DNA from 4 places in the Variovorax defluvii genome. Region 4 is predicted to be linked to each of the others. Evidence: predicted binding sites of a transcription regulator. Region 4 holds the regulator's gene; each other region holds the start of a gene.

Region 1 (7,091 bases), on a different contig from region 4:
AAGACAGCCAAATCGCCGACGTTCTTGCCAGTGCAAAGATCATTGTTCCCTCCAGTCACGCCGGTGTTGCCCACGAGGCGGGTCGTTCCGTCGATGCCCTCCTGGGCTCCGATGCTTCGCGTGAACGACGCGGCACTTTGTGTGCTCAGCGAGGAAAAGGCGTACTCCACCTTATCGTGGTCGAAGGTGCTGACGCCACTGGAGATCGTCACCATGTTCAACGGACGGCACGTATTCTTGCCGTAGAGCGCCGCCCGTGTCTTGCCGCTCGAGTACGACCGCGTGGCCGTCAGCGGGTCGCTCCATGTGGGCGTCGGCAGCGAGAACTCTGCATCCTTCGTCCCTCCCGTGTACAGCGCGCTCTTGCCGGCGAAATAGCGAAGGCCCTCTGTGACGATCTCACCGATGGGGTTCCCCCAGGACGGGCAGTTGCCATTGCCGATGCTGCGCGAGTCGCAGGTCTGCGAATAGTTGCCGTTGTTGGGGTTGTAGCCATACAGGCGAAGCTTGCTCAGCGCCTGGATGATGCCGCCCGTACCACCCGAGAGGTAGAGGAACTGACCCGTGGACTGGTTCACCTCGTCATTGATCTCGGACATGTTCTTGCGCAGCACCGCACCATCCAGGTTGCTGTCAAACGAACCGAGGAGCAGTGCGAACTCGGCCTTGGCCGCCTTGTTTCCGTAGTTGTCGCTTTCGCCAAAATCATTGAGGAGCCCCTGGGGTTTCCAGTTTGTGCCGTACTGTTTGCAATGCTCGTCGCCGATCAGCGTGGATACACAGGCCTCGACGCGAGCGGTGTATTCGTTCGACTCGCCCGAGTTGCTGGGTGAAGGCGGAGTCCCTGTTTTGTGAGTCGCGGTCTTGGCCGGGTCGGCGCCCACGTAGTTCGCCGTCATGAAGTTGACGGTGGGCGTCTTCCAGGTGTAGCTGATCTCCTGCGTCCAGTTGCAGGTTCTCACCTCCGTCATGTTCCAGAGCAGGTAGTTGCCGCGGGCCGTTCGTATGACGGGAAGCAGGCTGGTGCTCTGCGACGCCGAATCGCCGCTGGGATTCTGATGCCGGCGACAGAGCGTCAGGCCGTCTGAATAGTTGAACGGCGTCAAGCGATTCAGATCACCGCCGTTGTAGAACTTAACGAAGGCTTGGCTGTTGCGGGGGACAAAGGACAGCTCGAGCACCGTACTGGCGGTGGTATCCGTCGAACGCAAGCCGCCGAAAAGAATCTTGCGCAGCACATCCATGCGCGACATCGTCGCCCAGTTCAGAAAGTTTCCGCTCCAGTACGTCGAATTCGACTCGCTGCTGCCGGCGCAGTAGTACTTGCCAGCCTCCAGGGTTGCCAGCTTCGAGGGCGAGAAGCGACCGTTGGACGTGCTGTATGTGTAGCACTTGGTGGAGTCGAAATAGCCGTAGTACTTGAATCCAGGCATGAAGGTGTAGTCGACAGCACCATCGAAATCCAGGTCCTCGTAGTCCGTGTAGGCCCGACCGAACATGCTGAAGTCCTTCGACACATTGAGCATGACCATGGGCAGGTTGGGATCTGGGCTCACATTCGGCGGTACGGCCTGAAGCCCTGGGATCACCGCCCATTGAGCGCCGGCAATTCCCGACCAAAGAACTCCGAATGCCAGGATTGCTTTGAAGATGATGGATTTCATGGCGCTTCTCAGCTTCGCTTGAAATACGACTGCAGCACGACTTCCGTGTTGGGATCGAGGCCCCAGCCCCGTGCGGTATTGCGGAAGTAAACGTCGTCCCCGCGCTGCATGTATTCGATCAGGTACTCGGGTTGTCGTGACACCCCCTTGACGCCCGCCGTGCCAGTGAACGTTCCGAGCGGCACGGCGCCTGTGAAAGTGCAGTTGGTGGGCGGTGTCGCCTTCCAGCCAGCACCGCCCGGCCACCAGGGCTCCGGGTTCGTGCCCGCCTTGAAGTTGCTCTGCGCGTAGTAGTTGGCCGGTGTCTGTTCACCAAAGCGGCACTGTCCGCGGGGGCAGGTCGTGCCGAAATTGGGCTCGCCATAGGCCGACTTGATGGGCCTGTCGTCGCCGCGCGCGCATGTCGCGCCGGGCACGCTTCCGGCGAGCATGATGTCTCGCTCTGCATCGCGCAGCGCCGCCTCCGCGGCCTGTCGGGCGACCTCGACGTCCAGGAGGTTGCGCGCGACGCCCTCACCAGACAACACGCGCCGGATGGCAAATGCCGAGACGCTCGAAAGGATGACCAGAAAGATCAGTACGATGACCAGCGAGACGCCGCGTTGCCTGCCGGTAGTCTGCGAGCGTTTCATCAGAAGGTCCGCGTGAGGTTGTTACGCACGCCGAAGATGCGCGTCTGCTGCTGATAGAGGGCATGGTCGGCGCCGGTGAAGGAAATCTGCGCCCCATCGCAGTCGATGTAATTGCCTGCGGCCGTTTGCCGCACGCTGCTGTCGAGCGTTTTGGCTACCACGCAGACCTGCACTGACGACACGCGCTGCCAGCCCGTCTTGCTCTCCCCGTTGATGTCCACGGGCGCCATCGCACTCACCTCCGAGGCGGTATAGAACCGGGCCGGCGACTCCAGAGTCGCGGCGGTTGCCACGCCATAGCGAATACGCAATTGCGTGATACCCGCGACGAGTGGTTGATAAGACCTGGTAGTCGGGCCGTTGCCCGCGCAGCGGAAGCTGCGGGTCTGAATCGACTGCCTGTCCTGCTGATAGGTGTAGACAGAGCCCAGACTGTAGGCATTGCTCACGAACAGGGGCAACACGACCGTGCCCGTGCCTGCCGAGCCCGTACCCGCACGCGCCTCGTTGTATTTGAAGCCGCCAAAGGCAGCCTGCTCGACGTTCTGCCGCAGGCAATCCTGGCGGGTTCCGACACCTTCGACGTCGAAATTGTCCGACGAGAAGTAGTTGACGACCAGCGAATCCGGCTCGCTAGCGACCGCGGCCGGACAGGTCCCGGTTGCCACGTCGAAGACAGCGCCGCTGCATCCGAAGAGGCCCTGGTCATAAGCTCTCACGCCCGCAGAAACGATATTGCTGTAGGCGCCTTGAAATTTCGATGACGTCACCGTCGTCGGAAACCCGGCCGGATAGAAGCCTGCGTTCTTCAGGTCGCGGCCGATGATGTCCAGAACAATCCCCGCCGTTTCCTGTTGCTGCGCCTTGGCGTCGATGACCTTCGACACCCTGTTTGTCGAGACGAAGAGATAGGTGGCCGTCGCGGCGAGCAACAGCCCGATGGTGATAGAGACCAGCAGTTCGATCAGCGTCAGGCCACGCTGGCGATGGAATGAAGGCCTCATGGAATCACCTTCGCCGTATAGCACCGTACGCCATCCGGTACGCTCGCGCCGGTGGGACAGCAGAACCGCGCCTTGGCCGTGTTCTGATCCGCCGCGAGATTCGAGCACTCGATGTTGGAAAGCAGCGTGCCACTTCCATCCACGGCACTCTTGTCGAACCACATCACGCTCACGTCGAAGCCGTTGGTCACGTTCCCAGTGATATAGCCTGCGCCTCCGGGCAGCGTTGCACGAAGCAGGTTTCGCCATTTGGCCTGGTCATAGGCAGCCAGTTGCGCGGGTGTGCAGGCCGCAACCGAACAGTCCGGGTCGTATGTCGCCGCCGCGGCGCTGGTCTGTGCCGCATAGGTCTGCGTCAACTGGTAGCCCGTGCCAGCCACGACCACGCCGCCAGCCACGATGTTGTATCCGTTCGCGCCCGCGGCATTGACGCGGATGCGCTCGGCCAAGTCATTGATGGCAGCAGCCACGTGAAGCCGTGCCTCGTTACCGGTCTGGTATTTCACGGCCGACGCCATCAGGCCAGCGATTCCTACCATTCCGATGGCAAAGATCAAAAGTGCGACCAGTGCTTCGATCAACGTTGCGCCATTCTGATGGCGATGCGTCTTCTTCATCCTGCTCACCTAGTTCTGGTTGGAACCATCACAGCTGATGCTGCCTACGTTCCCGATGCGGGTTCTGCCCATCATGTCGATGCACACCATCTTCGTCGCGGCTTCGCCGGGCGGCGATATGCTGAGTGAGGAAGGGGTGCCGAGGCTGAGACGCCCGCTGGAATCAAAGCGCAGGGATATGGGTGTCCCCGTTCCTTTCAGGGAAGGGCCCGCGGGGTCACCGACATAAGCCTTGAGCAGTTCGGCCGTGGTGTCGCCGGGGACGTTGTCGCACTTGGGGTTCGAAAAGATAATCCACCCCGAATTCCACTCGTTGCCACTTGGGGCGCATTCCAACGTGCTCGCGTTGATGTTCTTCGGCACGCACATCGTCACGCACTTGTTTCTGGTGATCGCCTCGGCCCGCGCATACCCGACCCCGGCCACGAATTCATTGCCGAAGCTCCACACCCGGGTGTTCTTCACCAACGCACTGAAGCTAGGAGCAGCGAGCGCCATCAGAATCGCAACCATCGTGATCACGACCATGAGCTCGATCAGCGTGAAGCCCCGAGCGGTGGCTCGTGAAGGTTGCTTCGATGGCAGTTTGGATGGCACTCTACTTTGCGGCGTAACCGTATCTAAATGTGATCAAGATGCTAGTTCTTGGACACAATCAACATCAGGCCGCTCGTCGCTTGGCGACGACCGCTCGGCGAAGTGCTTGTGACTTTTTTCTTCCTTTTTCGCTTCTAAGATAAGCAATTGGTAGTAGAGCCCTCTTGGTCAGAGGCTAAATGACAAACCACTTACCCAATTGGTCGCAGCCTCTTGCCAGAGTGGTGTGAGGCACGTCAAAAATGCGTGCTCGCCGCTGATTCCAGCGCGTCCTTCCTTGTCCGCTTGTGGCGGAATGCAAGCTACGCCAGTTCAAGGCTGACGCTTCCTGCCGGCAAGTCCAGGCAAAAGAAAAGCCGCCCATAGGCGGCTTCGGCACTTCCAGTTGTATTTGCTTACTTGCAGGAACCCGGCAGGTACTTCTTGATGTCGGTGGTGGAGCCAGTGCAGCGCCATTCGGAAATTTGCTTGCCCTGATCTTTGTTGGCGGCGCTCAGGTCAACGGCGGCAGCGGCGGCGCCGGTGCCAACATAAGGCGTAAGCGTGATGAAGTCGGCATCTGCCAGGGTTACGCCCAGAGCGGTGTTGTCAGGAATTACAGTGACCTTGCCGTTGGCATCAGTGGCCACGCTCTTGACGAACTTGGTCGGGTTCGTGCCGGCGGTGGATTCGCAGCCCCAGCTGTTCGCGGTAGGAACGTTCGTCGCTGCCATCGATTGAACGGCTTCGCTAATAGTGGTGCGGCAGGCCGACGCTGCGAGCACGACTTCCGACATGCGCGCCTTGACCGTGTACTGCTGATAAGCGGGCAGCGCGACCGCGGCCAGAATACCGATGATCGCCACAACGATCATCAGTTCGATAAGAGTGAAACCCTTTTGCACACCACGTGCGATGGAACGACGGTTCATAAAGACTCCGGTTGGTTGAAGAGGCCCGAGGAAGGCCCCCGGTGCGCTCTTCTTCCGCAGCATCTGTGCCATCCCGGGGCTTACCCGCGTCGGCCGCGAAAAGCTGCCCAAAAGTTCACGAACCATCAAGTCGAGGTGACACAGGTGGTTGCCGCCCAACGGCACCCTGTGACAAATCTCGTCACAAGCCGCCGCGACAGGTCACACCCTCAGCACCCCCGCCGCCTCCATCCACCGGATGTCCCACGCCCTCCCCCCCCGACCCTGCAGCTCATCCGCCAGCGCAGCAATCTGGCTCATGATCTCTTCTGTTTCGGCAGGCTTGGTATGGGTGATATAGATGGGGTATTCCCTATCCGGTGCGATATGCGCCAATTCATCGGCCAGGCTCGCCGGCGACAGGTGCAAGCTGCGTCGGGCCAGACTCTGCTCCCGGTTGCTGAACGCGGTCTCGATGACCAGCATCCCCACGTCAAGCTGGTTCACGCGTTGCCAGAACGCCGGATTCCTCTCCGTATCCCCGCTGAAGACCCAATGCGAGTTGCCATGTATGCAGCGGACGGCGAACCCGCAGGCGGGCACGGTGTGAACGGCCGGCAGCACCTCGATCTGCTTCAGCGCCCGGGTGCCCAGCTGAAGCTCCTGCCCGATCACGATGTCGTGGAAGGTCACGAACGGCGCCTCCAGGCTGGGAATGCTCGCGAAGTCGGGCCAGATGACGTTGTTGAAGACATGGGCCCGCAGCGCCTCGATGGTGGCCCGTTGGGCATGCACCCGCAGGGGTTTGTCGCGCCGGCTGGCGACCGCGTCCAGCATCAGCGGGAGGGCGGCGACGTGGTCGAGGTGGGAATGGGTAAGCAGCACGTCGTCGATGGCGCTCATCTCATCCAAGGTCAGGTCGCCGACGCCGGTGCCGGCGTCGACCAGCAGATCACTGTCGACCAGGAACGAAGTCGTGCGGCAGTCTTTCGCGATGGCGCCCGAGCACCCCAACACGCGCACTTGCATCTGCGTGAGCCCTTGTATGTATGTGACTGCTATTTGCTTTCGAACCGGGTTGCGCCGTCCCAGTCGGGGTTCTCGGGCTGCAACGACAGCGAGGCTAAACGTTCGGCGTAGAGGCGGTAAAGGACTTTTTTCGGGTCGGCCGCCAAGAGCGGCGCCAGGAGTTCCTGGGCCCGCCGCCATTCCTGCGCGCGGTAGGCGGCGAGTGTAAGGCCCCAGCGCTCGAGCGCCTCGTCCTTCCCCTGCGCGGCGTTGCGCGCCCGCGATAGCGGCGTGAAGATGTGCACGGCGCGCGCCTTTCCCTTGACGCGCACCAAGTCCAACTCTTGCCATAAGTAACAGGGCGAGGCGTCGCGGGTGGCGGCACTGGCAACGATCTCGACACCGTAATACCCGCTCAGCCCCTCCAGCCTGGAGGCCAGATTGACCGCGTCTCCGACCACGGTGTAGCTCCGGCGCTCGGCCGAGCCCATGTCGCCGACGCTCATCAGCCCGGTGTTGATGCCGATGCCCACGCTGATTTCCGGCCGGCCGCTGGCCCGGTGCGACTGGTTGATCTCCTGAACCACCGCGGCCATGTGGATGGCCGCTTCGACCGTCAGCGTCGCATGGTCGGCCGTGTCCACCGGGGCGCCCCAAAAGGCCATGACGCAATCGCCCA
Region 2 (7,091 bases), on a different contig from region 4:
CATCCGGCAAGTCGAACTGCGTTGCCTGCTGGCAAGACGTGATCCGGAAGTGGGCATCACCGTCGAATTGGCAGAGGCGGAAGACGAGTTGAGCTTTGCCGTCATGGAACGGCTCTTCCGGCATTGCGGCCGCCCGTTCCACGTCACGTTGCCCCGGATCGAAAGAGGCTTCGGAAATATCAAGCGCTCGCTCGACAAGGTTCGAAACGCGAGCTCGGTTCTTCCGCATGTCGTCGTGACGGATCTGGACAACGCCGAATGCGCGGTGACCCTCATGAAATCCTGGGGTGCAGTCAATCTGCCTAAGCGCATGATGTTTCGCGTCGCCGTCCGTGAAACCGAAGCCTGGCTGCTTGCGGATCGCCACGCGTTCGGCGCGTTTGCCGGTGTACCACTGGCCAAGATCCCGCAAGCGCCGGACATGCTGGCCGACCCGAAGCAGACCTTGATCAACCTGATCAGGGATCCGGCCCAGGCACTCTGCAACTCGCCCAGCTTGGAGCGAACAGTCGGTCGACTCCACCAGTTCATGCGCTGAGGTCTAGGGCGCCGCCGCCGCCCGTACCTTTGCAGACAGCGCCCGCGCGAAGGCCGGCATGCACGGCCCGTCGCAGGGCAACCCGCCGAGCGCGCGTGCCTGGGCGACGCTGACGATGCGGTCCTCGCGATAGCGTTGGCCGCTCCCGATCGCGGCTTCGAAGGCATTGGCGCGGGCGTTGGCCTCCCGGATGTCGGCATCCACCAGCAGCACCGCGTGCGCCAGCACCGCGTAGCGGCGCGGCGCGGTGCCCGCGATCGGGCGCCAGTACTGCGCGGTGCCCACGATCTTGCGCGCGGCCTCGCCTTCGCCCCAGGCGAGATTGAAGCGGCCGTCGCAGAAGGAGCCTTCGACCGCCTGCCAGTGCGTCGGGACGGCGACCTCCGCGAGCGCGTCGCGCAGCAGCCCGCACAGCCAGAGATAGATGGCCTCCGCGCGCACGCCGGCCGCGTCCGCCTCCATCCAGGCCGCGCTGAAGTTCAGGATGCCCGGCCCCTGCGGCACCAGCCCGCCGCCGGACAGACGCAGGTGCACCGGGCAGCCCTCGGCCGCGAAACGCGCCCGGGCTTCGTCGAGCGTCGGATGGCGGCGATAGCTGCGCGGCACGGCCAGCGAGACCGGCGCCTCCCACACATGCGCCACGCACTCGCCCGCCGCCGCCCGTTCGAGCAGCGCGGACTCCGCCGCCATGGGGTCGGCGGGCAGTTCGGACGGGTCGACGAGGAGGAAGCGCATCGGCGCGCCATTGTGGCGAGGACGGACGCGCCGCGCTGCGCCTTCCGCTCAGGCCGCCAGGTGGGCCTTCAACAAGGCGTTGACTTCGCCCGCCTTTTCCATCTGCGGCATGTGCCCCGCGCCGGTCAGCACGTGGACCTTCGCACCCGCCGGCGCCTGCTGCGCATGGGCCGGCGGGATGATGCGGTCCTGCTCGCCCCACAGCACCAGCAACGGCAGGCTCTTCGCATCGAGGCGGCGGCCCGGCTGCTCTCGCTGGCGTCCGTCGGCGAACAGGCTGGCGCCCAGTGCGTCCAGCGCCTCGGCCACGCCATCGAGGCGTTTGTAGGCCAGCAGGTCGTCGAGCATCTGCCGGCTCGCCAGGTCCGGATCGGCGAACAGCAGCTCCACCACCGGCTTGAGTTCGCGGCGCGACTGTGCGCGCACGAAGCCCTCGGTGTAGCCGTTGTTGACCTCGTCACCCAGGCCGGCCCCGGCGATCAGCGTGAGCGAGCGCACGCGCCGGGGCGCGTCGAGCGCGAGCTGCGCCGCCACGCCCCCGCCCATCGAGTGGCCGACCAGGTGGGCGTCCTCGATGCCCAGCGCGTCCATGAAACGCGCGACGAAGCCCGCCAGCGCGGCCAGCGTGGTGCCTGGCAGCCGCGGGCTCGACTGCCCGTGGCCCGGAAGATCGAGCGCGACCACCGTGTGGCTGTCCGCCAGTGCATCGAGGTTGAACAGCCAGTTGTCCAGGTCGCCGCCGAAGCCGTGGATGAACAGCACGGTCTGCGCCCCCGAGCCCTTGCGCGCATAGCGCACCCGCAGGCCGTCGACGCCGGCGAACTGGTAGGCCGATGCGGTGCTCTCCTCGTCCTCGTCGTCGGCCGGCGTCTCGTAGGCCGCGACGTAGGCATCGATCTGCGCGTCGCTCACCTCTTCAGGCGCGAGCACGCCCAGCAGGGCCTTGACGGGCAGCACGTCGCCCTCTGCCGCGACCTTGCGGCGCAGGCGCCCGGCATCGGGCGCTTCCACCGCGTTGGCGATCTTGTCGGTCTCGACATCGAGGATCGGCATGCCGACCGTGATGTCTGCGCCTTCGTCGACCAGCCAGGCATTGACGGTCCCTTCTTTCATCGACAGCCCCCACTTGGGCATGACGATCGGCGTGATTGCGGCCTGGCTCATCAGTGCTTCCCTCCCTGGCCCAGCGTGCGGCGCGCGGCCTCGGCGATCTGCGCGGCGCTGGGGATGTAGAGGTCTTCCAGCACCGGCGAGAAGGGCACCGGCGTGTGCGGTGGGCACACCATCTCGATCGGCGCCTTCAGCGCCGAGAAGGCGCGCTGCGCCACCTGCGCCGCCACGTCGGTGGCGATGTTGCAGCGCGGGCTGGCCTCGTCGACCACCACCAGGCGGCCGGTGTTCTCCACCGTCTCCAGCACCGTGTCGATGTCCAGCGGCGAGAGCGTGCGCAGGTCGATCACCTCGGCCTCGATGCCCTCCTTGGCCAGCACCGCGGCGGCGTCCAGCGCGCGGTGCACCATCAGCCCGTAGCCGACGATGGACACGTGCTTGCCGTCGCGAGCGATCCGGGCCTCGCCGAAGGGGATGGTGTAGGCGCCCTCGGGCACTTCGCCCTCGAAGCCGTAAAGGTTCTTGTGCTCGCAGAAGATCACCGGGTCGTCGTCGCGGATGGACTGGATCAGCAGCCCCTTGGTGTCGTAGGGCGTGCTCGGACACACCACCTTGAGGCCGGGAATGTGCGTGAACAGCGGCGTGAGCATCTGGCTGTGCTGCGCGGCGGCGCGGAAGCCCGCACCCACCATCGCGCGGATCACGACCGGTGTCTCGGCCTTGCCGCCGAACATGTAGCGGAATTTCGCGGCCTGGTTGTAGATCTGGTCGAAGCACACGCCCATGAAGTCGATGAACATGAGCTCGGCGATCGGGCGCATGCCGCAGGCGGCCGCGCCGATGGCGGCGCCCACGTAGGCCGACTCGGACAGCGGCGTGTCCAGCAGCCGGTCGCCGTGCTTGGCGTACAGGCCCTTGGTGACGCCGAGCACGCCGCCCCAGGCGTCCTTCTCGCCGTCGGCGCCGGCACCGCCGACGATGTCTTCGCCGAGCATGATCACGCTCGGGTCGCGGGTCATCTCCTGGTCGATCGCTTCGTTGATCGCCAGCTTCATGCTGAGTTTCCGGGCCATGTCTGTCTCCTGTGATGTGGCGTGTTCAGTAGCTGACGTAGACGTCGGTGAGCAGGTCGGCGGCGGTGGGCTGCGGCGCGGCCTTGGCCTCCTGCACCGCGCGTTCGATGAGGGCCGCCACCTCCCGGTCGATGGCGTCGAGCTCGGCTTGCGCGAGCGCACCGGCCGCCGTCACCTTGGCCGAGAACAGCTTCAGGCAGTCGCGGTTGGCGCGGATCTCGTCGAGCTCGCCGGGGCCGCGGTAGGTCTGGGCATCGCCTTCGAAGTGGCCGTAGAAGCGCACCATCTTGCATTCGAGCAGCGAGGGCCCGCCGCCCTCGCGGGCGCGCCGGATCAGCTCGCCGGCCGCCTCGTGCACCGCGAAGAAGTCGGTGCCGTCCACCGTCACGCCCGGGATGCCGAAGCCGGCCGCGCGGTCCACGTAGCTGTCGACCGCGGTGGCGTAGTCGCGCGAGGTGGACTCGGCGTAGCCGTTGTTCTCGATGACGAAGATGACAGGCAGGTTCCACACCGCGGCCAGGTTCAGGCTCTCGAGGAAAGTGCCCTGGTTGGAGGCGCCGTCGCCGGTGAAGGTGATGCCGACCTCGCCCTTGCCGCGGAACTTGGCCGCGAGCGCGGCGCCGCAGATCAGCGGCGCGCCGGCACCGAGGATGCCGTTGGCGCCCATCATCCCCTTGGACAGGTCGGCGATGTGCATCGAGCCGCCCTTTCCGTTGCAGGAGCCGCCGGTGCGGCCGTAGATCTCCTTCATCATCGCGACCACGTCCACGCCCTTGGCGATGCAGTGGCCATGGCCCCGATGCGTGCTGGCGATGCGGTCGCCGTCGTGCAGATGGTGCAGGATGCCGACGCCGGCCGCCTCCTCGCCCGCATAGAGATGGACGAAGCCCGGGATGTCGCCGCGCGAGAAGTCGACGTGCAGCCGCTCCTCGAATTCGCGGATGGTGCGCATCTTCCGGTAGCACGCGAGCAGCTCGGGCCGGTCGATGGGCAGGTGCGCCGATTCGGCGCTTCTGGCGTTGGCGGTCATGCCTGTCTCCTTGAAAGTGGACGGGGGGTGGGGGAAGCGATGTCGGGGGCCGGCACCTCGGCGCGCATGAGGCCGGCGTGCGCCGCGTGACGCATGCAGGCCGCCACGTCGATCGAGTGGAAGGCGCGCTCGCGCAGCGTGACCGTGACCTCGTCGGACGCGCCGAAGGCGATCTCGCGTTCGCCGTCCAGCGCGACCACGCCGCCGGCCTGGCGCACGCGGCAGGGCACGCCGCCGGCCAGGTGATGCCAACCGCTGATCGAGACCGGCCGCACCAGGCCCGGGGCGATCGGCGCACGCAGACGCGTGCGGCCGTCGGGCGCCAGCGCGATCGCCAGGCCGCCGGGCTCGCGCCGGCCCACCGGTGCCAGCAGCCCGCCGATGGCGGAGATGCCGATCGACTCGGGCTCCGCATAGGCCAGGTAGACCGCGGACAGCGTCTCGGCCTTCCACAAGGCGCGCGCGCCGATGAAATGCTCGCTGGAGATCGCCACGTCGACCAGCGCGATGTCGCGCCGCTCATCGGCACGGCCGGCGTTGACACGGACGTCCAGCCGCTTGTTGGGTGCCAGCGCCACCGCATCGGGAATGTGCCCCGCCGCATACAGGCCCACGGCCAGGCCGGCCACGGTGGCCTCGCGCATCTCGGGGTAGGCGTTGTTGGTGCCGGTGGACAGGCCTGCGATCGGCACCTCGCCGCATTCGCGCACGACCGCACGGTGGGTGCCGTCGCCGCCCAGCACCACGATCGCCGCGACGCCGGCCTCGTGCAGCAGGCGCGCGGCGCGGAAGCTGTCCTCGACGCTGCCCGTGACCGGCATCTCCAGCCATGCGACCTGCGGCAGCAGCGTGCCCTCGTCGGCCGAGGCATGCAGCCGATCGAGATGACGGCGAAGCATCGGCCGCAGGCCTTCGCGGTCCGGCATCATCCACACGCGTGCGATGCCGCAGCTGCCCAGCGCGGCGAGCAGCCGCAGCAGGATGTTCACCCTGTCCGCCAGCTGCAGGCTGTTGGCATTGGCCACCACGCGGCGGATGTCGCGCGCCGACACGGGGTTGGCGATGATGCCGACCGTGGTCTGTCGCTGCGCTTGCCCTGCGGGGGCGATGCCGTGCATGCGGGGTGTCTCCTGTTGGTGGTTCGCACCCCGTTTTCGCAAGTGACGTGCCACCCGCGCAGCCCGCGCAGAGGCACCGGAAAGCGCCGCAAAAGCACGGGATAACCCTTGGAAAATCAGCCGCTCGTGGCCCCTGCCGGGGCGCGCGCGATACAGGTGTCACACGTGCCCCTGTCGCACGCGATACAGCTGGAACGCGCAGCGGCTCGGACGGAGGTTCAGCCTTCGTCGATGTCGCGCCGGTTGGGCGACTGGATGCCCAGCCGCGCCATGCGGCGGTACAGCGTCATGCGGCTGATGCCCAGCTGGCGCGCGACCGCGCTGAGGTTCCAGCTGGCGGCGCGCAGGTACTGCATGAGCAGCATGCCCTCCGGCGGCAGGTGGTGCGGGTCGTTGGGATGCACATGCACGTGCGGCGAGGGCGCCGCGGCGGCATGCGCGTCGTCATTGCCGAAGCCATCCGGCAGGTCATGCACCTCGATCCGCCCGCCCTCGGACACGGCGCGCGCGTACTCCAGCACATTGCGCAACTCGCGCAGATTGCCCGGCCAGCGGTGTGCATGCAGGCGCTCGCGCGCCGCGGGCGACAGCGCGACGGCCTCGCCCAGCAGCTTGCGCATCAGCCAGTCCAGGTCGCTGCGCTCGCGCAGCGGCGGCAAGGCGAAGTGGGCGCCGTTGAGCCGGTAGTAGAGGTCTTCGCGGAAGCGCCCTTCGCGCACCAGCCGCTCCAGCGGGTGGTGCGTCGCCGAGATCACGCGGATGTCGACCGGCACCGCGCGCGTCGCGCCGATGGAGAGAACCTCGCGCTCCGCCAGCACCCGCAGCAGGCGCGACTGCAGTTCGCGCGGCATGTCGCCGATCTCGTCGAGAAAGAGCGTGCCACCGTCGGATTCCTGGATCAGCCCGCGCTTGGCCTTGCTGCCCGCACCCGAAAAGCTGCCGGGCAGGTGGCCGAACAGCTCGCTCTCGATCAGCGTCTCCGGAATGGCGGCGCAGTTCACCGCGATGAAGGGCCGCCGGCTGCGCGCGCTGGCCGCATGCAGGGCCTTGGCGAAATACTCTTTGCCGCTGCCGGTCTCGCCGTGGATGAGCAGGTTGATCGGCGAATCGACCAGGCGCGCGGCGCGCTGGAGCTGGCGCTGCAGCGCCGCATCGCCGCCGCTCAGGGCCGCGAGCGGCGCGGGAACGACGGCCGCGGGCGGATCGCTGCGGCTCGCCGAGGCGATGCGTTCCATCGGCGGCACCGCGCCGAGGAACAGCGCATCGCCGCTGCGCGCCAGCGTCACCACCCGCTGCTCGCTGGGGCGCGCGTAGAGGTACTGGCCGAGCGCATCGAAGCGCACGTTGAACAGGCCCTCGAAGGCCCGGCCCAGCAAGGGGTTGTCGCCGCGCGGATCGCCCGCCGGCAGGCCCAGCTCGGCCTCGAGCAGCTGCCGCGCGCGGTGGTTGTGGCCCACGATGCGCCCCCCCGCATCGAGCGCGACCAG
Region 3 (7,091 bases), on a different contig from region 4:
AAGATCACGCTGCAGGTGATGCCGGGCTTGACCGAGCGCGCACCGAGGGTGAAGGCGTTGATGTTGCGCAGCACCTGCGGGATCGGCTTGGCAGCCACGAAGGCGATCTTGTTGCTCTTGGTCATGTGCCCGGCGATCACGCCGTTGAGGTACTGGCACTCGTCGATGTAGCCGAAGAAGCTGCCCACGTTCTTCGGATGCTTTCCCTCGGCCCACAGGCCGCCGCAGTGCGAGAAGCGCACCTCCGGGTTCTTGGGCGCGAGCGCCAGGATGTGCGGATCGAAGTAGCCGAAGGAGGTGGGAAACAGCAGCTTCGCGCCATCCTGCGCGATCATGCCGGTCATGGTCTTCTGCACGGCCGCGGTCTCGGGCACGTTCTCTTCCTCGACCACCTTGATGCCGGGCAGCTTCTTCAACTCGGCCGCGGCCTGGGCGTGCGCCTGGTTGTAGCCGTAGTCGTCGCGCGGGCCGACGTAGATCACGCCCACGGTCAGCGGCTTCTGCGCGCGGGCCAGTGCGCTCCAGCCAGCGAGGGTGGACGCGGAGGCGAGCGCGGCAAGGGATTGGATGGATTCGCGGCGGTTCAACTGGCTCATGGGTGTGCTCCGGGAGTGGAAGGGGTCGGGGATTCAGCTTCGATGAAGCTCACGTGCGCAGCCACCACGCGCCAGCCCTGGGCGGTGCGCATCCAGGTCTGGCTCTGGCGGCCGGTCCTGGTGCTGCCCTCGCGCTGGAACTCGCAGTTCGCCGTCGCGAAGTCGCGGCCGTAGGTGGTGATGACGGTGCGCAGCACCCGGCGCGCCAGGCCCTGCGCGGAGCGCGCCGCGCGGAAGGCCTGGATGGCCGGGTAGCCGTAGAGGTTCTCGGTCGCGCCGTAGCGCAGCGTGTGCGGGCTGTCCCAGAAGAGTTCGCCGAGCACCTCGACCTTGTTGTGGACCAGCGCGTCCTCGTAGCGCGCGAAGGCGGCCTCGACCTCGGCCAGCACCTCGGGCAGGTTGACGGAAGGCGTCGTGGCGTCTTTCATGCGAGCCTCGCCACCGGTGCCTGAACCACGCCTGCGGATTCGAGCGCGGCGGCCACGCGCAACACCAGGTCCTCGCGCCAGGGCGCGCCGATGACCTGCACGCCGATCGGCAGCCGCTCGTGCGCACCCCACACCGGCACCGCGCACACGGGCAGGCCGAGGCAGGAGATGGGCTGGGTCAGCACGCCCAGGCTGGGGCGCAGCGGCATGCGCCGGCCGTGCAGCTCGATCCACTCCGCGCCGATCGGTGTGGCGGCGCAGGGGGTGGCCGCGGCCAGCAGGATGTCGAAGCGTTCGAAGACACGGGCCGACTGCTCGGCGTAGAGGCGGCGCACGCGCTGGGCACGCGCCACCCAGGCCGCCGGCAGCAGCGCGCCGGCCAGGAAACGGTCGCGTGACAGCGGCTCGAAGTCCTGCGGCCGCGCGCGCAAGTCCTCCAGGTGCAGCGCGGCACCCTCCGCATTGGTGATGAGGAAGGCCGCGGCGCGGCCGGCCTCGACCATCGGCAGCTCGACCATCCGGCTGGCGCCGAGCGCCCGCGCCACCGTGTCCACCGCTGCGAGCGCCTCGGGCTGCGCGTGCTGCCGGAACCAGCCGCCGAGCACGCCGATGCGAAGCCCCTGCACGCCGCGCGTCAGGCTCTGCGTGACCGGCTCGATGTCGCGCTGCGCGCAGCCGGGGTCGCGCGGCCCGAGCCGCTCGGGGCCCTGCATCGCGTCGTAAGCCAACGCGAGGTCGCGCACCGTGCGCGCGAAGGGGCCCAGGTGGTCCAGGCTGGAGACGAAGGGGTAGCTGCCCGTGCGCGGCAGGCGGCCGAAGGTGGGTTTGAGGCCGAACACGCCGTTGAGCGAGGCCGGCACGCGGATCGAGCCGTTGGTGTCCGAACCCAGCGTGAGTGGCAGCTGCCCGGCCGCGACCGCCGCGCCGGAGCCGCCGGAGGAGCCGCCCGCGATGCGATCCAGGTCGTGCGGGTTGTGCGTCGCGCCCACGTGGCTGTTCTCGGTCGTGAAGCCGTAGGCGTACTCGTCCATGTTGAGCGCGCCCACCAGCACGGCGCCCGCGCGCTCGAGCCTGCGCACCAGGGTGGCATCGCCGCGTGCGGGTTCGCGCCCGGCCTCGATCTTCGAGCCGGCCAGGGTGGGCAGCCCCGCGATGTCGAACAGGTTCTTGACCGCGAAGGGCACGCCCAGCAGCGGCAGCTCGCCGGTGCGCACGCCGTGCGCGGACGCGAGCGAGGCATCCACCTGCCCGGCGCGGCGCAAGGCGCGCTCGCGGATCACGCCGGTGAAGGCGTTGATGCGGCTGTCGGTGGCCGCGATGCGGTCCAGGCTGGCCTGCACCAGGGCGACCGCGCTCACGGCACCGGAGCGCACGGCCTGCGCCATGGCCGCGGCATCCTTCAGGAGCAGGGCCGCCGGCGTCATTCCGACCACTCCGTGTGCACCACCGGCGTGAAGTGGACCGCGGGTTCGTCGTGCGCATCGAGCGGCACCGCTTCGACCACCGCCGCGAACTCCGCGGCCAGGGCCAGGTAGCGCAGCACGCCGGCGCGGTGGTCCGGGCGCAGGGGCAGGTCGAGCGCGGCGGCCGCCGCGTCGACATAGGCTTCGATCGTCTTGGGCGTCATGTCGTGCCGTCCTTCGTTCACAGCTTCTCCGCCTTGGATCACGCGAAGACCATGCCAGGGAGCCATTTCATCGACGGACTTCGCGCCGGAAGATTTCGAGGCTCTGCTTCTTCGCCGCGACCAAGCTGGGCGCGCGCAAGGTCTCGACCGTGCGCGGCCATGCATCGCCGCGCGCGAAGATCTCGGCCACGCGGGTCGGCCGCTTGGCGAGCAGCAGCAACTTCGGCCGCGGCAGCGCTGCGAGGGGCCGGAGGAGGCAATGCGCATGGAAAAGCACCATGTCATGCCTCGCGGGATTCGATGTAGCGGCGCCAGCCGCCGAGCCGGGTGATGTCCTCTGCGCCTTCGAGCGCCAGCGGCTCGCACAGGAAGCCCTGCACACGGCTGCCATCGGCGAGCTCCAGCGTGCCGATGCCCAGCGGCGCCGGGATCAGGGCGACGAAGCTGCCGTAGTGCGCCAGCGGCATCTGCCACACCTCGACGGCGATGGCCGCGCCGTCCGGCGGTGCGACGCGCACCAGGCCGGGCTTGGGCGGCACCGTGCCCGGCAGCGCGTACAGCCGATAGTGCGGCGCCGTGGCCGTCTGCGCGGCGAGGATGGCGCCGCGCTCGGTGAGCTGCCCGTTCAGCGGCATGCCCGAGAGGTGGGCACCGACGACGGCGATCTGCACGGTGGGCGTGGCCGCCTCCAGCGGCAGCGGCTCGGGCGCGGGCAAGGGGCGGCCGGTGGCGCCCTGCGTGAGGCCGGTCGCGTGATGAAAGCGCTGCCCCAGCCCGGCCAGTTGCAGGTCGCTGCCGCAGGGGCCGATCAGAGTGATGCCGAAGGGCAGCCCGTCCTCCCGCAGGCCCGAGGGCACGGCCAGTGCGGCGTAGTCCAGCAGGTTGACGAAGTTGGTGTACTCGCCCAGGTTGCGGTTGAGGACCACCGGGGCGGCGCGCATCGCGTCGATGGTGTAGTGGGAGGGAAAGGTGGGCACCACCAGCAGGTCGAGGCCCTCCCACAGGGCCTCGGCACGCCGGGCCAGCGCCTGAAGGCGGGTGCGTGCCTCGACGTAGTCGGCGGCGCTGTAGCGGCGGCCGTCGGCCAGGATGCTGCGCACGGGTTCGATCACCCGGTTCTGGTGGCCGTCGAAGAAGCTGCGCACCGCGGCGTAGCGCTCGGCCACGAGGGCGCTGTCGTAGAGCATGGCCGCGGCCTCGGCCAGGGGCGTGTAGTCGATGGGCATGGGCGTGCCGCCGAGCGCCACCATCTGCGCGACCGCCTGCTCGAAGGCGGCCAGCGAGAGCGCATCGCCGAAGAAGCGCGGCGAGCGCGGCAGGCCGAAGCGGAAGCGCGCCGGCAGGGGCTGCGCCGCCAGCACCAGCCGGCGCGAGTAAGGATCGGCGGCGTCGAAGCCCATCGCCGCCTTCATCACGCGCCATGCCATGCCGACGGTGGGCGCGAAGATGGACACGCAGTCCACGCTCTGGGCGGCCGGCACCACGCCGCGCGCGCTGATCAATCCGCGCGAGGGCTTCAGGCCCACGATGTTGTTGAGGCCGGCCGGCACGCGACCCGAGCCTGCAGTGTCGGTGCCGAGGGCAAAGTCCACCTCGCCCGTGGCCACCACGAAGGCCGAGCCGGAGCTGGAGCCGCCCGCGACGTAGCGCGCATCGAAGCTGTTGGGCACTGCGCCGTAGGGCGAGCGCGTGCCGTTCAGGCCGCAGGCGAACTGGTCGAGGTTGGTCTTTCCCGCCACGCTTGCACCGGCATCGAGCAGGCGCTGCACCACATGGGCGTGGGCCACCGGCGTGCGCGAGAAATCCGCGCAGCCGGCGGTGGTCGGCACGCCGGCCACGTCGATGTTGTCCTTGGCGGCGAAGCGCAAGCCCGCCAAGGGGCCCTGCGCCGCGCCGGCCAGGGGCGTGTCCAGGCGTGCGATCCAGGCGTTGGCGGCGCCGGCGGGCGGGTCCTGCATCCGGGCCACGCCGCGAAACGGGGCTGCTGCTTCATGCACCATCGTCAAGCATCCTGTCTTGTGTACAAGATGTGATGCAAGCGGCGTGCCAGCGCGCGCATGCCGCGCATGCCGCGTTCGGTCCGGAGAGGCTGCGGCGGCCCTAACCGGTGGCGGTGGCCAGCGTCTCCATCTCCGTGTCCACTTCAGCGAACTCGAAGATGGCGCCGACGGCGCGTGCGAGATCCTCGGGCGAGAACACGGTCACGCCTGCATCGGCCAACCGGGCCGGGGCCGTGGCCATCGCGCCCGCGTTGTCGATCAGGATGTCGATCCGGCCGAAGACCGCCTGGGCCTCGTCGATGAAGTTCTGCATGCTGGCGGGTCGCACCACGTCCAGCGCCTGGTAGTGGGCCGTGCCGCCGGCCTCGGTGATCTCGCGTGCCAGTGCGTCGAGGCGGCCGATGCCGCGTGCCCCCAGCATCACGCGGGCCCCGCGCCGGGCCAGCAGCCTGGCGGTGGCCGCGCCGATGCCGCTGCTGGCCCCGGTGATGGCGACAACTTTGTCCTGGATTCCCGACATATTCCGTTCCTCGATGAAGCGCCTGCGACGCAGTTGTCGCGGTGATGGGAGGGAAGTCTAGGAACGCGAGGCCGCGGAGCGTTAGCCGATTCGCGGACGCTTCTTGCCTGATCCTGCAAACCCGTAACCGGCGCGGGCCCGGCACCGAAGTTGTCGATGCAGATGCCGGTGAGCGGATGCGAAACGCACTGTATGCCTGCCTCCCGCGGATACAGAGGCATACGCAATCCGCTCGCGCGCGCCGCGGACGTCGAAGAATGCAGCCATTCCACCGCCACGAGGTCATGACATGAACATCCGATCCATCGCATTGCCGCTCACGATGGCCGCTGCCGCCTCGGTGGCCGTCCTCGGCTTCGCCACGCCGGGGACTGGCGGTGAACTGCCGGCGGGCGAAATCCGCCAGGCCCCCGACTTCCAGAACATCGACACCTGGATCAACTCGCCCCCGCTGAAGCTCGACGAACTGCGCGGCAAGGTGGTGCTGGTCGAGTTCTGGACCTACACCTGCATCAACTGCCTGAACCACCTGCCCTACGTCAAGGAATGGCACCAGAAGTACAAGGACCAGGGCCTGGTGGTAGTGGGTGTGCACACGCCGGAGTTCGCCTTCGAGAAGTCGACCAAGAACGTGCAGGACGCGGTCAAGCGCCTGCAGATCCAGCATGCCGTGGCGCAGGACAACAGCTACGCGACCTGGCGGGCGTTCAACAACCAGTACTGGCCGGCCGTCTACCTGATCGACAAGCAAGGGAAGATCGTCTACTCGCACTTCGGCGAAGGGCGCTATGGCGAGACAGAGAAGAAGATCCAGGCGCTGCTGGCGCAGCCGGCGCCGTCACAGCCGTCACCATCGGGTTCATGACATGAAGAAGATCTGGTTCGCCCTGCTCTTCCTGGCGGGCGGCATCTCGCACGAGATCCGCCATCCGCTGAGCTGCCATGCGATCACGGCCCGGCAACGCATGCAGCCGGACAGGCGCCCGCGTGCCTATGAAGGACTGCCTCAGGCGAGGGGACCTTAGTCCACCGCCTCCACCCCCGATGCGAAGACATAGCCCTCGCTGCGCACAGTCTTGATGTAGCGCGGCTCGCGCGCATCGTCGCGCAACCGCTGCCGCAAGCGGCTGACCAGCAGGTCGATCGAGCGCTCGAACAGCTCCGCCTCGCGGCCCTGGGTGAGGCTCAGCAACTGGTCGCGGCTCAGCACCTTCTGCGGATGGTCGAGGAAGATGCGCAGCAGCCGGTACTCGGCACCGCTCAGGGGGACCAGCGTGCCGCCGGCGTCGACCAGGTGGCGGGCGACGGTGTCCAGTTGCCAGTCGCCGAAGGCCAGCGTCCGGGCCGACTCGGTGGAGCGCATGTTGGGCGGCAGCGCGCGCGTGCGGCGCATCACCGCGCGGATGCGCGCCAGCAGTTCGCGGGCGGAGAAGGGCTTGGCGAGGTAGTCGTCGGCACCCATCTCGAGGCCGAGGATGCGATCGGCTTCCTCGCTGCGCGCCGTCAGCATGAGGATGGGAATCGCCTTGTGCTTGCCCGTGCGCAGGTCGCGGCACAGCGTCAGGCCATCCTCGCCGGGCAGCATCAGGTCGAGGATGATCAGATCGAAGGGGCCCGATTCTTCCAGCGCCGCCCGCATGTGCCGCCCGGTGGGCACGGCCACCACGCGCAGGCCGTTCTTGACCAGGTAGGTGCTGAGCAGTTCGCGGATCTCGCGATCGTCGTCGACGATGAGGATGTGGTCGGAAGGGCGGGTGGTCATGGCGGCCTCGCTGGACGGGCATCGAGCCCGCAATGTAGCGCCGCTTCCAGGCCGCAGCGGCCCGCAGTGAAATTTACTGTAGCGGGCTGCGCCCCGGATACACGCGCATACGAAGACCGCTTCATTCCAGAGGGCCGGCCCCAACAATTCCTTCGTCA
Region 4 (7,091 bases):
GTCGCGGCGCGGGCGTGGTGGCGGGGCCCGTGAGCTCCTCGAAGCGGCGCTGCCGCTGCTCGCGCGGCACGGCGGTGGCGACCACCGTCTCGATGGGCCGCACGTGCTCGCTGTTCCAGTACTGGTCGAACAGGCTGGCCAGGCGCGGGATCAAAGCGCCGGCCACGAAGGTGTCGAGGTCGATGAAGTTGGCGCCGGCCGTCTGCCTGAAGTACTCGTTGCCTATGTTGCGCCCGCCGGCCACCGCCATCGCGCCGTCGGCGATGAAGAGCTTGTTGTGCATGCGCCGGTTGACGCGGGTGAAGTCGAACAGCGACGCGGAGAAGCGCCCGAGCATGCTGCCGCGGCCGGCCGGGAAGGGATTGAAGAGGCGCAGCTCCAGGTTGGGCGTGGCGGCCAGCGCGAGCAGGAGTTCGTCCTCGCCCGAGGTGTAGAGGTCGTCCATCAAGAGGCGCACGCGCACGCCTCGCAGGGCGGCATCGCGCAGGGTGCGCAGGAAGTAGCGGCCCGTCTCGTCGTTGTAGATCTGGTAGTACTGCACGTCCAGCGTGCGCTGCGCCCGGCGCGCCAGCTCCAGGCGCGTGTGGAGCGCGAAGTCGCCGCCGGGCATCAGGCGGAAGCCGCTGAGGTCGGGGTCGGGCTGCGAGGACTGCGCGATGCGGCCCAAGGGCGTGTCGGCGGACGCCGGCAAGGCCTTGGAAGGCGTGCGCTCGAACTCGGCGGGCAGCGTGGCGCAGCCGCCGGCGAAGAAGAGCACCGACATCAGGGCCAGGCCCAGACGCATCCACTGCAGCCACGGACCTGGACGGGCCCCCATCGCTACAGAGCCTTGCGCAGGTTGGCGGGCGCGATGCGCAGCGCCTCGCGGTACTTGGCCACGGTGCGGCGCGCGCACTCGATGCCCTGCTCCTTCAGCATCTCGGAGACCTGGCTGTCGGACAGCGGCTTCCTGGCATCCTCGGCACTGACGAACTGCTTGATCAGCGCCCGCACCGCGGTGCTGGAGGCATTGCCGCCGGTCTCGGTGCCCAGGGCCGAGCCGAAGAAGTACTTGAGCTCGACGGTGCCATAGGGCGTGGCCATGTACTTGGCGGTGGTCACGCGGCTGATGGTGGATTCGTGCAGGCCCAGCTCGTCGGCGATCTCGCGCAGCACCAGCGGCCGCATGGCCAGCTCGCCGTGGACGAAGTAGTTCTTCTGCCGCTCCACGATGGCGTTGGAGACGCGCAGGATGGTGTCGAAGCGTTGCTGGATGTTCTTGATGAACCAGCGCGCCTCCTGCAGCCGCTGCGACAGCGCCTGGCTGCCCTCGCCCTTGTGCGACTTCAGCGCGCCGGCGTAGATGTCGTGCACGCGCAGCCGCGGCATGACCTCCGGGTTGAGCGAGACACGGAACTTCACGTTGCTGCCCTGGCCCACGCGGGTGACGATCACATCCGGGACGATCACGTTGCGCTCCACATCGACGAAGCGGCGTCCGGGCTTGGGCTCGAGCCGGGCGATGAGCTGCAGGGCGGCGCGCACTTCTTCCTCGTTGCTGCGCGTGAGGGTGGCCAGGCGCTTGAAGTCACGCTTGGCGAGCAGTTCCATCGGCTGCTTGCAGATGGCCAGGGCGGTGCGGCGCACCTGAGCCTCTTCTTCGGTCTCGTCCTCGTCCTGCAGCGCGCGCAGCTGGATCGTGAGGCACTCCGCCAGGCTGCGCGCGCCGACGCCGGCCGGCTCCAGGCTCTGCAGCAGGCCCAGCGCAACCTGGAAGTGGTGCACCAGCTGGTCGAACTGGTCGTTGTCGTCGCCGGCCAGGCCCGAGGCCAGGGCCGGGAGGGAGTCTTCCAGGTAGCCGTCATCGTTGAGCGACTCGATCAGGAAGCGCAGCGCGGCGCGGTCGTTCTCTTCGAGGCGCAAGGCCAGCGCCTGGCGGTGCAGGAAGGACTGCAGCGACTCGTGGCTGCTGGCCAGCTCGGTGGCATCGGGGCGCTCGTCGTCACCCTGGCTGCCGCTGTTGCGCGCGGGGGCGTCGCCCCCCCACTCGCTGTCGTCCGGCGCAAAGTCGACGGTGCCGTCGCCGTCCCAGCCGGGTTCGCTGTCGGGTCCCTCGGCGGCAGGCGCGGGCTCGCCTTCGCCGGCCGCGGCGGCGCTTTCCGCCACCGAAGAAACCGCGCCGGGCGTGAACTCGGCCTCGGCCTCGGCCTCGAACTGGCGGTCGTCCTCGCGCACCGGGACGTCGGCAACCTCCAGGCCGAATTCTTCGCGCGGCGCCTCGTCGATGGTGCGTTCGAGGAAAGGGTTTTCGTCGAGCATCTGCTCGACTTCCTGGCTCAGTTCGAGCGTGGAGAGCTGCAGCAGCCGGATCGACTGCTGCAGCTGGGGCGTGAGCGCGAGGTGCTGCGAAACGCGCAGCGAGAGCCCTTGCTTCATGGCGGCGACCTCTACATCCGGAAATGCTCGCCCAGGTAGACGCGCCGTACCTCGGCGTTGTCGACGATCTCCGATGGCGTGCCTTGTGCCAGCACATGCCCGTCGCTGATGATGAAGGCGTGATCGCAGATGCCCAGCGTCTCGCGCACGTTGTGGTCGGTGATGAGCACGCCGATGCCGCGCTCCTTCAGGAAATTGATGATCCGCTGGATCTCGATCACGGCGATGGGGTCGATGCCGGCAAAGGGCTCGTCCAGCAGGATGAAGCGCGGCTGCGTGGCCAGCGCCCGCGCGATCTCGACGCGGCGGCGCTCGCCGCCCGACAGCGCCAGCGCCGGCGAGTCGCGCAGATGGTCCACGCGCAGGTCGTGCAGCAGCTCGCTCAGGCGCTCCTCGATGCGCGCCTTGGCCAGCGGGCGGGGCCGGCCGTCGCCGTTGGGCTCGCGCTGCAATTCGAGCACGGCGCGCACGTTCTCCTCGACCGTGAGCTTGCGGAAGATCGAGGCCTCCTGCGGGAGATAGCTCAGGCCCATGCGCGAGCGGCGGTGGATGGGCATGTGGGCGATAGGCTCGCCGTCGATGCTGATCTCGCCGGCGTCGGCGCGCACCAGCCCGACGATCATGTAGAAGGAGGTGGTCTTGCCGGCACCGTTGGGGCCCAGCAGGCCGACCACTTCGCCCTTGTCGACGGCCAGGGAGACGTCTTTGACCACCTTGCGGCTGCCGTAGCTCTTCTGCAGGCCGCGCGCCTCCAGGCGGCTGCCGGACGCGGCGGTGTCGCCCTTGACCATGGCCACGTCCTGCCTCACTGCCGCGCTTCCCCGCCGAGGGTGGTGCTCGAGCGCAGGCCCGGGCCGGAAGCCGGCGTCGACGGGCTTGCCGGCGTCGCGGGCGCCGCGGCAGGCGGGGCCGCCGATTTGGGCGTCAGGATCGCACGCACCCGCCCGCCCGCCGGCGCCGCCACGCCCGCATTGGGCGGCAGCGAGGAGCCGTTGACGCTGAAAGTGTCGTTGCTCTGGTCGTACACGATCAGCGAACCGCTGCTCTCGTCGTTGACGGTGGCGCCGTAGAGGCGGCGCATGACGGCGCGGCGGATGAACTTCACGTTGTCGGCGCGGCTGTCGTACTCGATGACTTCCGACTCGCCCTCGATCCACTCGTCGGTGCCGGCGTCGCGCTTCTGCTTGTAGTAGGCCAGCTTGCCGGGCGCGGCGGTGACCACGCCGTACTGGTAGCCCTCCGGATCCTGCCGCACATCGATGCGGGCACCGCGGATGATGATCGTGCCCTTGGTCACCACCACATTGCCCGTGAAGACGCTGGTCTGCTTGAGGTCGTCGTAGCGCATGGCGTCGGCCTCGATGTTCATCGGCTTGGTGCGGTCCGCCTTCTCGGCCTGGGCCAGGGGCGCCAGGGCGGCCAGCGCCAGAACCAATGCGAAGGCACGGGCCCGGCGCGGGGAAATCGTGATGAATGGTAACGAAGTCATAAAGGCACGAAACTTGCTCGCGGATTGTATGCGGGCTCATGGAGCCGGACTTCGGTGCCCGGACGAAAAAGCCCGCCGAGGCGGGCTTGGGGGGCATGGGCGAGGGAGGCGGTGCCTCAGGCGCTCTTGCGCGCTTCGCCGACCAGGTAGTCGGTGATCTGAAGTGCTCGCTCCATGCTGCGCGCCATCTCGCCGTCCACGTACCAGCGCCCGGCAATGCCCAGCGAGGGCACGCCGGCCACCTGGTAGGCATCCTGCAGTTGCTTGGCGCGCTGGATCTTGCTGGCGACGCTGAAGGACTTGTACTGCTCGGTGAACTTGTCCTTGTCCAGGCCGTTGGCCGCGGCCCAATCGATGATCTGCTGATCGCCCGAGAGGTTCTGGCGCTGCTGGTGGATGGCGTTGAACACGCGGCGCTGGTATTCGTCCACCTTGCCCATGGCTTCGAGCGCGTAGTACAGCTTCTGCTGCGGCTGGAAGCTGGCCTGGAAGGCGACCGGCACGCGCCGGAAGGCCACATGCGCCGGCAGCTTGCGGGCCCAGCCCTCGAGCGTGGGCTCGAAGGCATTGCAGTGCGGGCAGCTGTACCAGAAGAACTCGATCACCTCGACCTTGCCGGCCGGTGCGTCGACCGGCGCGCGCTTGTCGAGCACCGCGTAGTCGCTGCCGGCCTTGGGCGCCTGGCCCTGGGCCTGCGCCGGGGAGATGAGGGGAAGCAGGCCCAGCGAGGTGGCTGCCAGCGAAAAGTCACGACGTTTCATGCGAATGGTTCTCCTGTGCGGCTGACAGAGCCGGTGCGCGGGCCGGAGTTCCCGGCGGGCGCGTGGACAAAGAGGTGGAAACTCAGCGCTGCACCCGCACCAGGGCGGATTCGAGGCCGTTGCCGTCCAGCCGCTCCTTGAGGCGGTCGGCGTCTTCCTTCTTGTTGAACGGGCCTGAACGGACCCGGAACACGGTGCGGCCGGCCTGCTCGCGCTCGGTGATGCGCGCCTCGACGCCCATCAGGGAGAGCTTGGCACGTTGCGCCTCCGCGTCCTCGGGGCTGCGGAAGGCGCCGGCCTGCACGAAGTACATGAAGGGGTCGCTGCTGCTGGGCGCCGCGGCGGCGGTCTGGGTGCCGCTGCCGCCGGCACGGGCGCGGGCCAGATCGCCGATCGGGTCGCTGGACGGCGGAAGCGCATTGGCCTCGGCCGGCACCGGCGGGCGGGTGGCCCGCTGCTGCGCCTGCCCCGGCGGCGGTTGCACCACCACGGGCGCCGGCGCGGTCTGCGGCACGACCGGCGCCGCGGCCGAGGGCTGCGCCGGCGCGGCGGGCGCGGGTGGTGGCTCCGGCGGCCGCACGGGAGCGGCCTTGCCGGCCAGCGGCGCGTTGGGGTTCCAGTCGCGGTTCTTGCGCGCCTCGGCTTCGTCCTGTTCGGGCCCGCCGCGCTGCGTCTTGGTCATGAAGGGGATGGGCACCTTGGTCACGTAGACCGCGATGCCCAGCGCCACGCCCAGGCCCAGCACCAGCCCGATGATCAGGCCGATGACGATGTTGCCGCGTTGTCGTCTTGGAGTCATGGTGAGGGTAGCAATCACATCTTGCGCGGCGCACTCACGCCGAGAATCGCGAGGCCATTGTGCAGCACCTGGGCGGTGGCGGCGACCAGCGCGAGGCGGGCCTTCTTCACGGACTCGTCGTCCACCAAAATACGCTCCGCATCGTAGTAGCTGTGGTAGGCCGAAGCCAGCTCACGCAAGTAGAAGGTGACGTCGTGCGGCGCGAAGTCCTTGGCGGCGCCGGCCAGCATGTCGGGGTACCTCGCCAGCATCAAGAGCAGCGGCTGGGCCGCGGGGCTGGCGAGCGGCGACAGGTCCGCCTGCGTCAGCGAGGCCGCGTCCCCACCCCACGCTGCCAGCACGGAGCAGATGCGGGCGTGCGCGTACTGCACGTAGTAGACCGGGTTGTCGTTGTTCTGCGCCAGGGCCAGGTCGACGTCGAAGGTGTACTCGGTGTCGGGCTTGCGGCTGAGCAGGAAGAAGCGGACCGCGTCGGTGCTGGTCCACTCGATCAGGTCGCGCAAGGTGACGTAGCTGCCGGCGCGCTTGCTGATCTTGACCTCCTCGCCGCCGCGCATCACCCGCACCATGGTGTGGAGCACGTAGTCCGGATAGCCGGCGGGAATGCCCTCGCCGGCGGCCTGCAGGCCGGCGCGCACGCGGGCGATGGTGCCGTGGTGATCGGTGCCCTGGATGTTCACCACCTTGTGGAAGCCGCGCTCCCACTTGGCGATGTGATAGGCGACGTCGGGCACGAAGTAGGTGTAGCTGCCGTCGCTCTTGCGCATGACGCGGTCCTTGTCGTCGCCGTAGTCGGTCGACCTGAGCCACAAGGCGCCGTCCTGCTCGTAGGTCTTGCCGGCCGCGATCAGCTTGTTGACCGTGGCTTCGACCCGGCCGCTGGTGTAGAGGCTGGACTCCAGGTAGTAGTTGTCGAAGCGCACCTGGAAGGCCTTGAGATCCAGGTCCTGCTCGTGACGCAGGTACGCCACGGCGAACTGGCGGATCGAATCGAGGTCGTCCACGTCGCCGCTGGCGGTGTATTCGCGATCGTCCGAGCGCACGGTCTTCTTCGCCTTGAAGTCTTCGGCGATGTCGGCGATGTACTCGCCGTTGTAGGCCTGCTCGGGCCATTGCGGATCGCCGGGCTTGAAGCCCTTGGCGCGCAGCTGGGTGCTGGTGGCCAGGGTCTGGATCTGCACGCCGGCGTCGTTGTAGTAGAACTCGCGCCATACCTGCGCGCCCTGCGAGGCGAGCAGGTTGCAGATGGCATCGCCCAGCGCCGCCTGGCGGCCATGGCCCACGTGCAGCGGGCCGGTGGGGTTGGCCGAGACGAACTCGACCAGCACGCGCTCCCCGGTGCCGGCCTCGCGGCCGAATGCCTCGCCGGCGGCCAGCACCTCGCGCACCACCTGCTGCTTGGCAGCGTCCTTGAGGCGGATGTTGAGGAAGCCGGGGCCGGCGATCTCGACGGCGTCGACCCATTGCCGAAAGGCGGGTGTGGCACGCAGCGCGGCGCTGATGTCCTCGGCCAGCTCGCGCGGCTTGCGCGAGAGCGGCTTGGCGAGCTGCATGGCGGCCGTGCAGGCCAGGTCGCCATGGGCCGCGACCTTGGGCGATTCGAAGGCCGCCTTGGCACCAGCGCCGG

Evidence for each region. The regulator sigma-54, encoded in region 4, starts transcription at its own class of promoters, with help from an activator protein. The targets are predictions, from matches to a motif close to TGGCANGNAANCTGCTTT.
Region 1: ABEA07_RS28305 (pilin) is a predicted target of sigma-54. The motif match lies at 5,479-5,496, and genes of this name have one in related genera.
Region 2: ABEA07_RS06875 (ATP-NAD kinase family protein) is a predicted target of sigma-54. The motif match lies at 5,640-5,657, and genes of this name have one in related genera.
Region 3: atzF (allophanate hydrolase) is a predicted target of sigma-54. The motif match lies at 4,683-4,700, and genes of this name have one in related genera.

The regions. Positions count from the first base shown of each region.
Region 1 covers NZ_BAABGJ010000081.1:589,986-597,076, forward strand. The annotation lists gene ABEA07_RS28280 (pilus assembly protein) at 1-1,664, opposite strand, end outside; gene ABEA07_RS28285 (pilus assembly PilX family protein) at 1,673-2,296, opposite strand; gene ABEA07_RS28290 (PilW family protein) at 2,296-3,300, opposite strand; gene pilV (type IV pilus modification protein PilV) at 3,297-3,917, opposite strand; gene ABEA07_RS28300 (GspH/FimT family pseudopilin) at 3,927-4,514, opposite strand; gene ABEA07_RS28305 (pilin) at 4,910-5,425, opposite strand; gene ABEA07_RS28310 (MBL fold metallo-hydrolase) at 5,627-6,433, opposite strand; gene ABEA07_RS28315 (CHASE2 domain-containing protein) at 6,463-7,091, opposite strand, start outside.
Region 2 covers NZ_BAABGJ010000010.1:131,486-138,576, forward strand. The annotation lists gene ABEA07_RS06850 (hypothetical protein) at 50-538, shown strand; gene ABEA07_RS06855 (lipoyl protein ligase domain-containing protein) at 542-1,273, opposite strand; gene ABEA07_RS06860 (acetoin dehydrogenase dihydrolipoyllysine-residue acetyltransferase subunit) at 1,322-2,437, opposite strand; gene ABEA07_RS06865 (alpha-ketoacid dehydrogenase subunit beta) at 2,437-3,456, opposite strand; gene ABEA07_RS06870 (thiamine pyrophosphate-dependent dehydrogenase E1 component subunit alpha) at 3,482-4,486, opposite strand; gene ABEA07_RS06875 (ATP-NAD kinase family protein) at 4,483-5,604, opposite strand; gene ABEA07_RS06880 (sigma-54-dependent Fis family transcriptional regulator) at 5,823-7,091, opposite strand, start outside.
Region 3 covers NZ_BAABGJ010000010.1:5,347-12,437, forward strand. The annotation lists gene ABEA07_RS06250 (BMP family ABC transporter substrate-binding protein) at 1-596, opposite strand, end outside; gene hpxZ (oxalurate catabolism protein HpxZ) at 593-1,024, opposite strand; gene ABEA07_RS06260 (AtzE family amidohydrolase) at 1,021-2,448, opposite strand; gene ABEA07_RS06265 (AtzG-like protein) at 2,445-2,651, opposite strand; partial or broken gene ABEA07_RS06270 (ABC transporter ATP-binding protein) at 2,719-2,874, opposite strand; gene atzF (allophanate hydrolase) at 2,933-4,609, opposite strand; gene ABEA07_RS06280 (SDR family oxidoreductase) at 4,752-5,171, opposite strand; gene ABEA07_RS06285 (thioredoxin family protein) at 5,461-6,036, shown strand; gene ABEA07_RS06290 (hypothetical protein) at 6,038-6,196, shown strand; gene ABEA07_RS06295 (response regulator) at 6,193-6,933, opposite strand.
Region 4 covers NZ_BAABGJ010000073.1:33,724-40,814, forward strand. The annotation lists gene ABEA07_RS19925 (phospholipase D family protein) at 1-817, opposite strand, end outside; gene ABEA07_RS19930 (RNA polymerase factor sigma-54) at 820-2,415, opposite strand; gene lptB (LPS export ABC transporter ATP-binding protein) at 2,427-3,206, opposite strand; gene lptA (lipopolysaccharide transport periplasmic protein LptA) at 3,221-3,904, opposite strand; gene ABEA07_RS19945 (thiol:disulfide interchange protein DsbA/DsbL) at 4,021-4,665, opposite strand; gene ABEA07_RS19950 (SPOR domain-containing protein) at 4,748-5,464, opposite strand; gene argS (arginine--tRNA ligase) at 5,479-7,091, opposite strand, start outside.